2 regions of the Bacillus sp. GW823-FHT06B01 genome follow, and region 2 is predicted to be linked to the other one. Evidence: a T-box and tRNA genes for the amino acid it is inferred to sense, from the RefSeq annotation. Region 2 holds a T-box; the other holds one or more tRNA genes.

Region 1 (3,285 bases), on a different contig from region 2:
TCTTTAGCTTAAAGTGAAAGCAGACCGCCTAAACAGCCGTTATATGTAGGTTCGAACCCTACAAGGTGCATCTTTACTTCGAGGCTTGGCTCTGATAGCGTAACGTGAGTTGCGTAAAGGCAATGTGACAAGTTGCCACCGTGTAAACGGTCAATCCAAGCACAATCGACACTCCTAAGTCATCATTGTGATGATGGTGATAGTTTCGTGAAATTACGGAGAAAACGCTACGAGGTCAACGATGTAGTAGCAGTATTGGTTAGCACCAATACACTCCACGCTAAAGTAATGAAGAAACGAGAGTGAATCGAGAGATTGTACAGTCCGAGTCTAACAAGCAAGGGCGACAGTCAGTAGTGAAAGCGAAATGGTCGAAAGCCAAAGTAACTTTGATTACGGTTTGAGTAGCTAGTTGGCGAAAGAACATGAAGGCGTGTGGTATTTTGTAATCCAAAAGATTACGAAGCCACTGAGACAGCACGTCTTCGGTCACAGAGACTAATACAGGTATTAGATATGGTAATCTAAAAAGATGATTAATATATGACTAATTAAAATTCATACAAGCGAAAGCCTGTCTCCTTACATTACGAAGGCAACCTAAATCCCCACAACGAAAGTTGAATGAGGAGCATGATGAGTTCGCAAAACTCTGATTGTTTGATAGTGAATTGCATGGTTCTCTTAGCAGAGATTAATAGCGTGGCAACGTTGACAGAATAGGAGCTATTGAGTAGTAGTGTAACAGGTCGCAGAATGCACAGCGACTAATTAAAACGTGCGGTTGTGAGTGATACGTAATTGCTCCAAAAGAGGATTACGTGGATAAGAGAGGAAGATATAATCTTTCTAAAGGCACTCAATGCGAGGTTTAATCTCAGCCTACGCAAGACCAGTTCTGTTTTTACGGAATTGGATTTTATCTTGGAGGGGTACTCAAGTTGGTGAAGAGGACAGTTTGCTAAACTGTTAGTACCTATTTAAAGGTAGCGAGAGTTCGAGCCTCTCTCCCTCCATTAAAGGTGGACTAAGCCTAAAAAATTAGTCAGGTGCAAAGGCAACTGCATCATTCCCGAATGGGGGACGATTTAAAGATACCATTATCCATCCCGATAAGAGATTGTCTTATCTGCTTGCTATCATCGCAGTCACCGTTGAGGATAGAAGAGGTAGCTATCACGCTTGAATACGTGACAATACATGCTAGCGTATTAACGGTTCGAGTCTTAAAAAAAGCTTAATTACTAAGAGATGTGGGACAAGGATACCAACCCACCAACGGTAGACATTGGAAAGTCGCTCTGTTTCTCATATTGAAGGCAAGTGTGGGAGCGATAGAGTTCGTTGACGATGGTTTATGCGAACATTATAGACAACTAAATATGAAAAAGTGCAACCTCACATGAGTTTCCTGCACTTCTTGTGTGAGTTTTTCAAATGTATGTAGGTTTCTACCCTAGCCGTTCCTACTAAATATAAACGGCAAGGTGTCATGCGCCTTTAGTGTAATTGGTAACACAGAAGTCTCCAAAACTTCTATTCTAGGTTCGAGTCCTAGAGGGCGTGCCAAATATGTAGGTTATGGTTTTAATAGTGGTTCGACTCCGCTAGCCTGCACTCTTATTTAGAATTTAAATGTACGAATACATTATATAATATTATATACAATAACATAATATATTTTCTGTATTATACGACACCGAGATAGGTGTCTTTTTTGTTGTATATAGGTCGGTAAAATTTCATTTACCGTAATGGATTATGAGAAAAAGGGGAAATGTAGACATGGCAAAAGAGACACACACGATTAGTGTAAAAGGTTTACTAGATGCTGAGAATCGAATTATCACAGAATATGATAAAAAAGGTGTTTGCCTTGGAGATATCCATATTGATAGTGAGCTAGCTAAATTTAATGGAGCTGAGATTTCATTCACTATTAAATTGGACAAGGTTTTAAATGAGCCAAATGATGAGGCGGAATACTAAGATGAGACGCTACACGAACAAAAAGGACGAAGTAGTTGAAGTATCACAGGAACACTTAGAAACAGCAGTGGAAATTAAACTTCAATTACAAGAAATGAGTCCTAGTAGACGTGTTGTTTGGTCAAAACATCGTGAACTTATGAAACAAGAAGGATTCGAAAACTCAGATGTAAACGAGGCATATCGTTGTCTTGTAAAAGACTATCAGAAGAAGATTGGTAAATTAGTACCTGTTAAGAAACATGCTGATATGGTTTCTACATCTAAATTAGAATCTATTCGCAATATGGTTGGTGAAATGTATCAAGAAAAACGTGAGAACCAAATTGTTCTTCGTGATTTGAATAAAGCTAAACGTGATTTAGCTGACTTCCATACAATTGCAGAAGAAGTTCGAGATGCGATGTTAGATAACTGTGTTATTGAAGTTCCCGAATATGCTTACAAAGGTAAATTAGAGAGACGTGAAAACGAATTAGTAGTTTGCTTACAAGATTGGCATGTGGGAGCAGTTGTCGAGGGTGTTTATGGAAATGACTACAACTTCGAAATCGCTAAGAAACGCTTAGAGAAGATGAAAGAAGAAGTTCTTTACTACGTTAAGACATTCAATGTTAATGACGTAACGGTAATACATAATGGTGATATCATCGAGCAAATCTCAATGAGACCTACAAACCAACCATTTGAATGTGAGTTCAATATGGCGGAACAAATCAATAAAGCAACACGTTTAGTAATTGATTTCGTAGTATCTCTAACAGCCTACTGCAATGTAGAGCTTGGTTTGACAAGTGGTAATCACGACAGAATGCAGTCACACAAAGACAGTGTAATCACAGGTGATAATGTGACAGCAGTTATTTATGAGAGCATTAAGACGTTTGTTGAGATGGCGAATATTCCACGATTAAGTTTAATTGATAATACAGATTACAATTATTCAATCTTGAAGAAATTCGGGAAAGACACTTACATCAAATTCGTTCACGGAGACAAAGAGAAGCAAGCAGATGCAAACAAAATCGCATCGCATGAATCTATGGATAACGTAGAATTAACAGCTCTTGTAATGGGACACTTCCACAGTCACAAAGTTATTGACCGTAACTTCTCTAAGAAAGAGATTTACTTTGGTAGCTTAATGGGACGCAATGACTACGCACGAAACTTCAAAGGGATGTCTGATGCATCTCAAGGAGTTATTGTTGTACGTGGTGATGGAAAGATTATTCCAATTGAAGTGAACCTACAAATTAATTAGAAGTATTTTCAAGTACATGAGGTTGTCTCGTG
Region 2 (7,757 bases):
TATTCTAGACAAAAATACATTTATGTTTTAAAATTAGTACCAAGTCATAATAATTGATATAAAACGGAGGGCTGCGATGTGAACGTGGGCATTTTAGGGATCGGAAGATATGTGCCAGAAAAAGTAGTCACAAATCACGATTTAGAGAAAATCGTAGATACATCGGATGAATGGATTCGTACGAGAACGGGAATTGCAGAAAGACGCATTGCCGATGATACAATAGATACTTCATATATGGCGGTAGAGGCTTCTAAAAAAGCACTTGAAGATGCCGGGATTAGCGGAGAGGATATCGACCTGATTTTAGTGGCAACAGTAACACCAGATCGCGCATTCCCAGCAGTAGCTTGTGTCATTCAAGAAGCCATTGGCGCAAAACACGCAGCCGCAATGGATTTAAGTGCAGCGTGTGCTGGTTTTATGTACGGAATGATTACAGCGCAGCAATTTATTCAAACGGGAACTTATAAAAATGTATTAGTAGTTGGTAGTGATAAACTATCTAAAATTGTAGACTGGAATGATCGAAATACAGCAGTACTATTTGGAGACGGAGCCGGTGCTATCGTAATGGGGGCTGTTTCAGAAGGAAGAGGCGTTCTATCTTTCGAATTAGGAGCAGACGGAAGCGGCGGTAAGCATCTTTATCAAGACGAGTATGTTATGATGAACGGCAGAGAAGTCTTTAAATTTGCTGTTCGCCAACTTGGTGATTCCTGTCTTCGCGTGTTAGAAAAAGCGGGACTTACGAAAGAGGATGTGGATTTTTTAGTACCACATCAAGCGAATATTCGTATTATGGAATCTGCAAGAGAGAGATTAAATTTACCACAAGAAAAAATGAGTATGACAATTGAAAAGTTTGGTAATACATCAGCTTCTTCAATTCCAATTGCAATGGTAGAGGAATTGCAAAATGGACGTATTCAAGATGGTGATTTAATTATACTTGTTGGTTTCGGCGGCGGATTAACATGGGGAGCAGTTGCTCTTCGTTGGGGTAAATAAGGACTGAGAGAAAAAAAGGAGTGTATTTTGTATGGAGAAAAAGAGGGTCGTAATTACAGGACTAGGAGCTGTTACACCGATCGGAACAGATGTTGAAACAGCGTGGGAAAACATTAAAAAGGGTGTATCTGGAATCGGACGACTTACAAGAATTGATCCGGAACTGTTTCCAGCAAAAGTAGCAGCAGAAATTAACGACTTTGAAGTCGAGAAATATATTGATAAAAAAGAAGCGCGCCGTATGGATCGCTTTACACAATATGCAGTAGCAGCAGCGAAAATGGCAGTTGCAGATGCAAAGCTTGAAATTACAGAAGAAAACGGACCTCGAATTGGTGTATGGATTGGTTCTGGTATTGGCGGTATGGAAACATACGAAGAACAATTTAAGATTTTTACTGAGAAAGGTCCGCGCCGCGTGAGTCCATTCTTCGTACCAATGATGATTCCAGATATGGCAGCAGGTCAAGTATCGATCGCAACAGGAGCAAAAGGAATTAACACTTGTTCTGTAACGGCTTGTGCATCTGGTGCAAACTCAATTGGTGATGCATTTAAAGCAATTCAACGCGGTGATGCTGATGCAATGATAACAGGCGGAGCAGAAGCGCCGTTAACAAGTATGGCATTTGCAGGATTTAGTTCAGCGAAAGCATTAACATTTAATGAAGATCCAGCAACAGCTTGCCGTCCATTTGATAAAAACCGTAGCGGTTTCGTAATGGGTGAAGGTTCAGGTATTTTAATTCTTGAAGAATTAGAGCACGCATTAGCTCGTGGTGCTCACATTTATGCGGAAATCGCTGGTTACGGTGCAACTGGTGATGCATTCCATATTACAATGCCGGCTCCTGGCGGTGAAGGAGGCGTGCGTGCAATGCGTCAAGCTTTAGCAGATGCAGGTCTACAGCCAGAAGATATTGATTACATTAATGCGCACGGTACAAGTACGGATGCGAATGAAAAGTATGAAACGATGGCAATTAAAGAAACGTTCGGTGAGCATGCGTACAAAGTAGCAATTAGCTCAACGAAATCAATGACAGGTCACTTATTAGGAGCAGCTGGTGCTGTTGAAGCGATCTTCTCAATTAAATCAATTACAGACGGAGTAATCCCTCCAACAATTAACTATGAAACACCAGATCCAGAATGTGACTTAGATTACGTACCGAATAAAGCGAGACAACAAGAAGTAAATGCAGTATTAAGTAACTCACTAGGATTCGGTGGTCATAACGCAGTATTAGTATTTAAATCGTATAAATAATAGATGAGATAAGGAGTTTTTTCGCACTATATTGCGAAAAAACTCCTTATTTATTTTTACGCCTTTTTCTCCTTTTGCATATACATAAGAAAAAGGAGGGATAAAGATGGGGATTGTTGAAACTGCTGAGTGGTTACATCTATATTATGGACGTCCAGAAAAGCTGTGTGAAAAGTTTACGAAGTATATCCCGCTGCCAAAAGAAAGATTGTATCGCTTTTTAATTTCTAAAGGTATGTACCGCCCAGTTATACGGGGAGAACAAGAAGTTAAAGAGTTAGAGAAAAAGGAAGTTTGGAAAGAGTTACGTACGGAGTATGAGAAACTAAAAAATTGGTTAAAAGGTCCGGATGTCCCTGTCTTTATTTTATTATCAGATTCATATAATCGAACTGTACAAGAAGAGTATAACGGTAGGGCTGGATTATCTATGCGTCATGTTATTTTCTTATTCGTATGTGGACGGAATTCGGTGGAAGAATTAAAGGTGTTATTGGCGCATGAATATCATCACATATGCAGGTTACATCAAATTGAGACGAAAGAAACAGAATATACATTACTTGATACGATGATTATGGAAGGGCTAGCTGAGCAAGCGGTAACGGAAAGATATTCAGAAAAAAACAATGCACCGTGGACGACGTATCTTTCAAAAGAAGAGGCTATTTATTATTGGAAAAATGTTGTACATGAAAGAATAAGTATAAAACGAGGAACAAGGGAGCACGACATCTTATTAAATGGATTTCACTCTTATCCGAAGATGCTTGGTTATGCGCTTGGATTTCATATTGTCAAAGATTGTGTAACATTGGAAGGAGAAGATACACTTTCTTTATTATCTATAGATGCAAAAGAAATATTGAATAAAGCAAATACATTTCATATATAAAAAACAGGAGCTCTATTTCCTGTTTTTTTTAGTATTAATAGAAGAAAAAATAATAATTAGAATATATTTCCTTAGGTGGAATAAAGTTAAGAAAAATTGAACATAATGATTGATACAAACAGTAGTGAAGTGAGGGGTAATGAATGTTATATCTACATGATGTATGGGTAAATTGGTTTGAAGGTGAAGAGAATGGGTATAACGTTTGTCATTTTTACGAATGGCGGAAAGATGATACGATTGAGCTATTAGATCAAGTGCCATTATTAAAAGTAGATGCCACATTATATCATTACATCGAGGACGAATTGTTAGAGCTTCCACAAAAATTGTTGGAAGACGTACATCATAAGGCATATATTCGTAAAAATCATGAACGTTTGCAGCAAGAGTATTGCTTTGTTGTTACAGATGGAAAAGGAATTATTGCGATTGACACAATTGGTTACAATGTACCAATTCGAAAGAGTAGACTTATACCGCGCCAAGAGCAGATGGTATATGAGATGGTAGAAAACGTACAAGCAGAAAAGTATGAGTTCCAAGTAGAAGAAATGGAAAAAGAACATCATATTTTATCACCATCACCTTTCATTATGAATGGCTTAACTCGTAAAGAAAGACAGCTGAAACAATTATTATTTATGGCGTTAGATCAATTACATACAACGAAAAACACAGCAGAAATTCGCTATTGGTTCACAGAGTGGGATCCATCAGCATATGGAATGGTTCAACATATGGAATTTGAAGATATTTGGGCTAAACTGTATGACGAGGCGAAAACAGGCTGGTCTGAGAAGCACGAACAATTATGCGAGCGTCTCGTAAAAGGACAGCCATTTTTTGAAAAGTTATGGGAAATGGAAAACGAGCAAAAGGTAAATTAAAAAACCGCCAATTGGCGGTTTTTTTAATTTGTTGTAACTTAGCTCCAGCGGCAAGAATGTTCGGTGGCTTCGCGCCTTCCTGCGAGGCAAAACCCGCCTCTACGTCAGGAGCTCCATCCCCCTCACATTTTGAACGAGCCGCTTCCGCTTTATATAGAAATCCAGCTCCGGCAGCAAGCTCTTCGTGTCTAAGAACCTTCCGCATAAGAAGATGAAAAGCGTCTTCTATGCGAAAGAACCTTAGCCAGTCAGAGCTGAACGAGCTGCCTCCGCTTTATATGTTACCTACGTTTTCTACTTAGTCCCATTGCGTTTTCTACTTTGCGTAGTTGTTTGAATGCAACGCGGTTTGCTTTTTCTGCACCTTTGTCTAGAATTTCGTCTAGTTCTGGTGAGTTGATTAGTTCGTTATATTTGTCTTGGATTGGACGAATTGCTTCTACGACTACTGCTGCTAGGTCGCCTTTGAAGTCTCCGTATCCTTTTCCTTCGTACATTGCTTCTATTTCTTCAACTGTTTTTCCAGAGAATGAAGAGTAGATTGTTAATAAGTTAGAGATTCCAGGTTTGTTTTCTTTATCAAATTTCACGATACCTTCAGAATCAGTTACAGCACTTTTAATTTTCTTTTCAATTGTTTTTGGTTCATCAAGCATACTGATCATTGCTTTTGGATTCGGATCAGATTTACTCATTTTTTTCGTAGGTTCTGTTAATGACATAACGCGAGCTCCTACTTTTGGGATACGAATTTCAGGAACAGTGAACACTTCACGGAAGCGTTTGTTGAAACGCTCTGCTAGGTCGCGTGTTAATTCCATATGTTGTTTTTGATCATCACCAACAGGTACGATTTCAGTGTTGTAAAGTAAAATATCAGCCGCCATTAATGGTGGATACGTTAGTAATCCAGCTGGAACTGAATCTCTACCAGAAGATTTATCTTTATATTGCGTCATACGCTCTAATTCTCCAACGTAAGCAACTGATTGCATAATCCATCCTAGTTGAGCGTGTGCTGGTACTTCTGATTGTACAAATAAAGTAGCTTTTTCAGGATCGATGCCGCATGCTACATAAAGTGCAGCAAGACTGCGAATGTTTTTACGAAGTTGTACGGGATCTTGAGGTACTGTAATCGCATGTTGGTTTACAATACAGAAATAACAGTCGTGTTCATTTTGAAGCTCTGTAAATTGCTTCATAGCTCCTAAATAGTTTCCAAGTGTAATCGTTCCACTCGGCTGAATACCAGAAAAGATAACTGACATAAGTAATTCCTCCTAAATTTGAATGCGTGATGGGGAAGGGAAGGCAAACAAAAAAGCCCATTCATCCCAAAAACTATAGGGACGAATGGACCGCGGTACCACCCTAATTATTTCACTACTGTGAAATCTCTCTAATCCATAATAACGTTTGGATATAACGCCAAAGCCTACTACTTTCGGTTCGGTTTGGTGCTCAAAAGCCCATTCCATACTGCGCAATTACTTGTTCACACCAGCCACAAGCTCTCTGAAATTGCCTCAATATGTACTCTTCTTTATCATCGCATACATGTAAATTTATTTATTGTTACTTAAGCTCTTTTAATATGAAAGAACTAAAGTTTTATAACAAAATGTTTTGCTGATTATTATATCATATGGGATAGTGTTTGCAAACTACATCAAAATAGTAAAACTAATGAGGGTCGAGAACAACCCAAGAACGATACCGGTAATGCAAATTGGATACGTCCATTTGAATGAATATGTTTTATAAATACGTTCTTTCTTATCGACAGGTTCCTCTACTTCTTCAATTAAAGACTCAATTTTTTTATTCGTACCAAATACTCTTTGGAAGGCGTAAATTGTTACGTTAAAAAATCCATTTTGAAATATGAATAAAAAACCGCCTATAAGAATAAAAAATAGTGCGACATAAAACGATATATTGACAAAATTCAACAAAAATTGCGATGAAACGAGGAATGCGCCAATACTAGAAGCGATTATCGCTATGAAAATTAGTATACAAGTATGAAAAAAAACTTTATTCAAAATGTTCCCCTCCGTCAAAATATTACTAGAATTATTATACTATAAAAGCTATAATATGTACTAGAATTAATTTTTTGAAAATTATACGCAATTAAAGGTCTGATTTCAAGATGATGGTAGCAATGTTAACGTATCCCTTTACAAAAAAATAAAAAAATAAACATTTTATTAAAAATTTTAACAAAAAAACAAAAAACTATATTCACAATTGTTATATTATATGTATAATGAAAATTGTAGAAACTTGGAGATTATTCTTTCAATTCTACTTTTTTACAAGTGAGGGTACAGGAAGTGCAATTAGGGGAGGCAACACAACATGAAGAAAAAGATACCGTTATTACTTGCATCGACGTTGACTGTCAGTATGTTAGGAGCTTGTAGTTACCAAAAAGAGGATAATAAAGCAGGCGCAAAAGAAAAATCCTCAAACAAGCAAGTGTTAAATCTAACCGAGACAGCTGAAATCCCAACTATGGATACGACGTTATCAACAGATGCAGCATCTTCTAACATCATGAATAACACAATGGAAGGATTATATCGTCTGGGGAAAGACGATAAGCTTGTTCCAGGTGTCGCTAAATCTTATGAGAAATCAGAAGATGGCAAAAAGTATGTATTTAAGTTACGTGAAGATGCGAAATGGTCTAATGGTGAACCTGTAACAGCGAAAGACTTCGTTTATTCTTGGCGAAGAGCTGTAGATTCAAACACGGGTGCCAAGTTTGCTTACATACTATTTGATGTTAAAAATGCGGAGAAAGTTAACAAAAAAGAATTACCAGTTGAAGAACTTGGTGTAAAGGCAATTGATGATCATACACTTGAAGTGGAATTAGATAACCCTGTTCCTTATTTTGTAAGTTTAACAGTCTATCCAACATTGTATCCTTTGAATGAGAAGTTTGTAACAGAACAAGGAGCAAAATTTGGATTAGAATCCAATACGACACTTTATAATGGTCCATTCGTATTAAATGAATGGAAGCATGAACAAAGTTTCCAACTTAAGAAAAATCCAACGTATTGGGAAAATAAAGAAGTAAAACTTGAGGAAATAAACTTCAATATTGTTAAGGATCGTTCAACTGCTATAAATTTATATGAAACGAAAGCAATTGATCGTGTAGTCTTAACATCAGAGTTTGTAGACAAATACAAATCAGATGCTGACTTTAAAACGATTAAGAGACCATCTACACAATTTATTCGCTTAAATGAAAAGAATAAATTTTTAGCAAATAAAAATATCCGAAAAGCAATTGCAATGTCCTTTGAGCGTGAAAATATCGGGAAAGTTATTTTAAACGATGGTTCAGAGGGGATATATGGTTTTGTTCCGAAAGGCTTAGCAAAAGGTCCGAATGGAAAAGACTTCCGTGAAGAAAACGGAAAGCTTATAAAAGAGGATATTAAAGAAGCGCAAAAATACTGGGAAACTGGTAAAAAAGAACTTGGTGTAGACAAAGTAGAGTTAGAGCTATTAAACTTTGATACTGATGATGCTAAAAAAATCGGAGAGTATTTAAAAGGCCAATTTGAAAAGAACTTACCAGGTTTAACAGTTTCAACAAAAATGCAGCCATTTGCACAAAAATTAAAACTTGAAGCAAGTGGAGATTACGCAATGTCATACGCGG

The links. The T-box of region 2 lies ahead of trpS (tryptophan--tRNA ligase). A T-box ahead of a tRNA ligase gene usually reads a tRNA of that ligase, here a tRNA-Trp.
Region 1: it has a tRNA-Trp gene. The T-box ahead of trpS (tryptophan--tRNA ligase) is inferred to sense a tRNA for this amino acid. The anticodon was not compared.

What each region holds. Positions count from the first base shown of each region.
Region 1 is NZ_JBXAHR010000008.1:5,248-8,532, forward strand. Features, by position in the region: tRNA gene AC1Q8N_RS25815 (tRNA-Phe) at 1-70, shown strand, start outside; tRNA gene AC1Q8N_RS25820 (tRNA-Ser) at 927-1,016, shown strand; tRNA gene AC1Q8N_RS25825 (tRNA-Trp) at 1,495-1,569, shown strand; gene AC1Q8N_RS25830 (YonK family protein) at 1,786-1,989, shown strand; gene AC1Q8N_RS25835 (hypothetical protein) at 1,991-3,253, shown strand.
Region 2 is NZ_JBXAHR010000003.1:418,290-426,046, forward strand. Features, by position in the region: gene fabH (beta-ketoacyl-ACP synthase III) at 79-1,011, shown strand; gene fabF (beta-ketoacyl-ACP synthase II) at 1,043-2,281, shown strand; gene AC1Q8N_RS15320 (DUF2268 domain-containing putative Zn-dependent protease) at 2,388-3,176, shown strand; gene AC1Q8N_RS15325 (YjbA family protein) at 3,320-4,066, shown strand; gene trpS (tryptophan--tRNA ligase) at 4,348-5,337, opposite strand; T-box leader at 5,412-5,628, opposite strand; gene AC1Q8N_RS15335 (DUF3899 domain-containing protein) at 5,734-6,114, opposite strand; gene AC1Q8N_RS15340 (peptide ABC transporter substrate-binding protein) at 6,434-7,757, shown strand, end outside.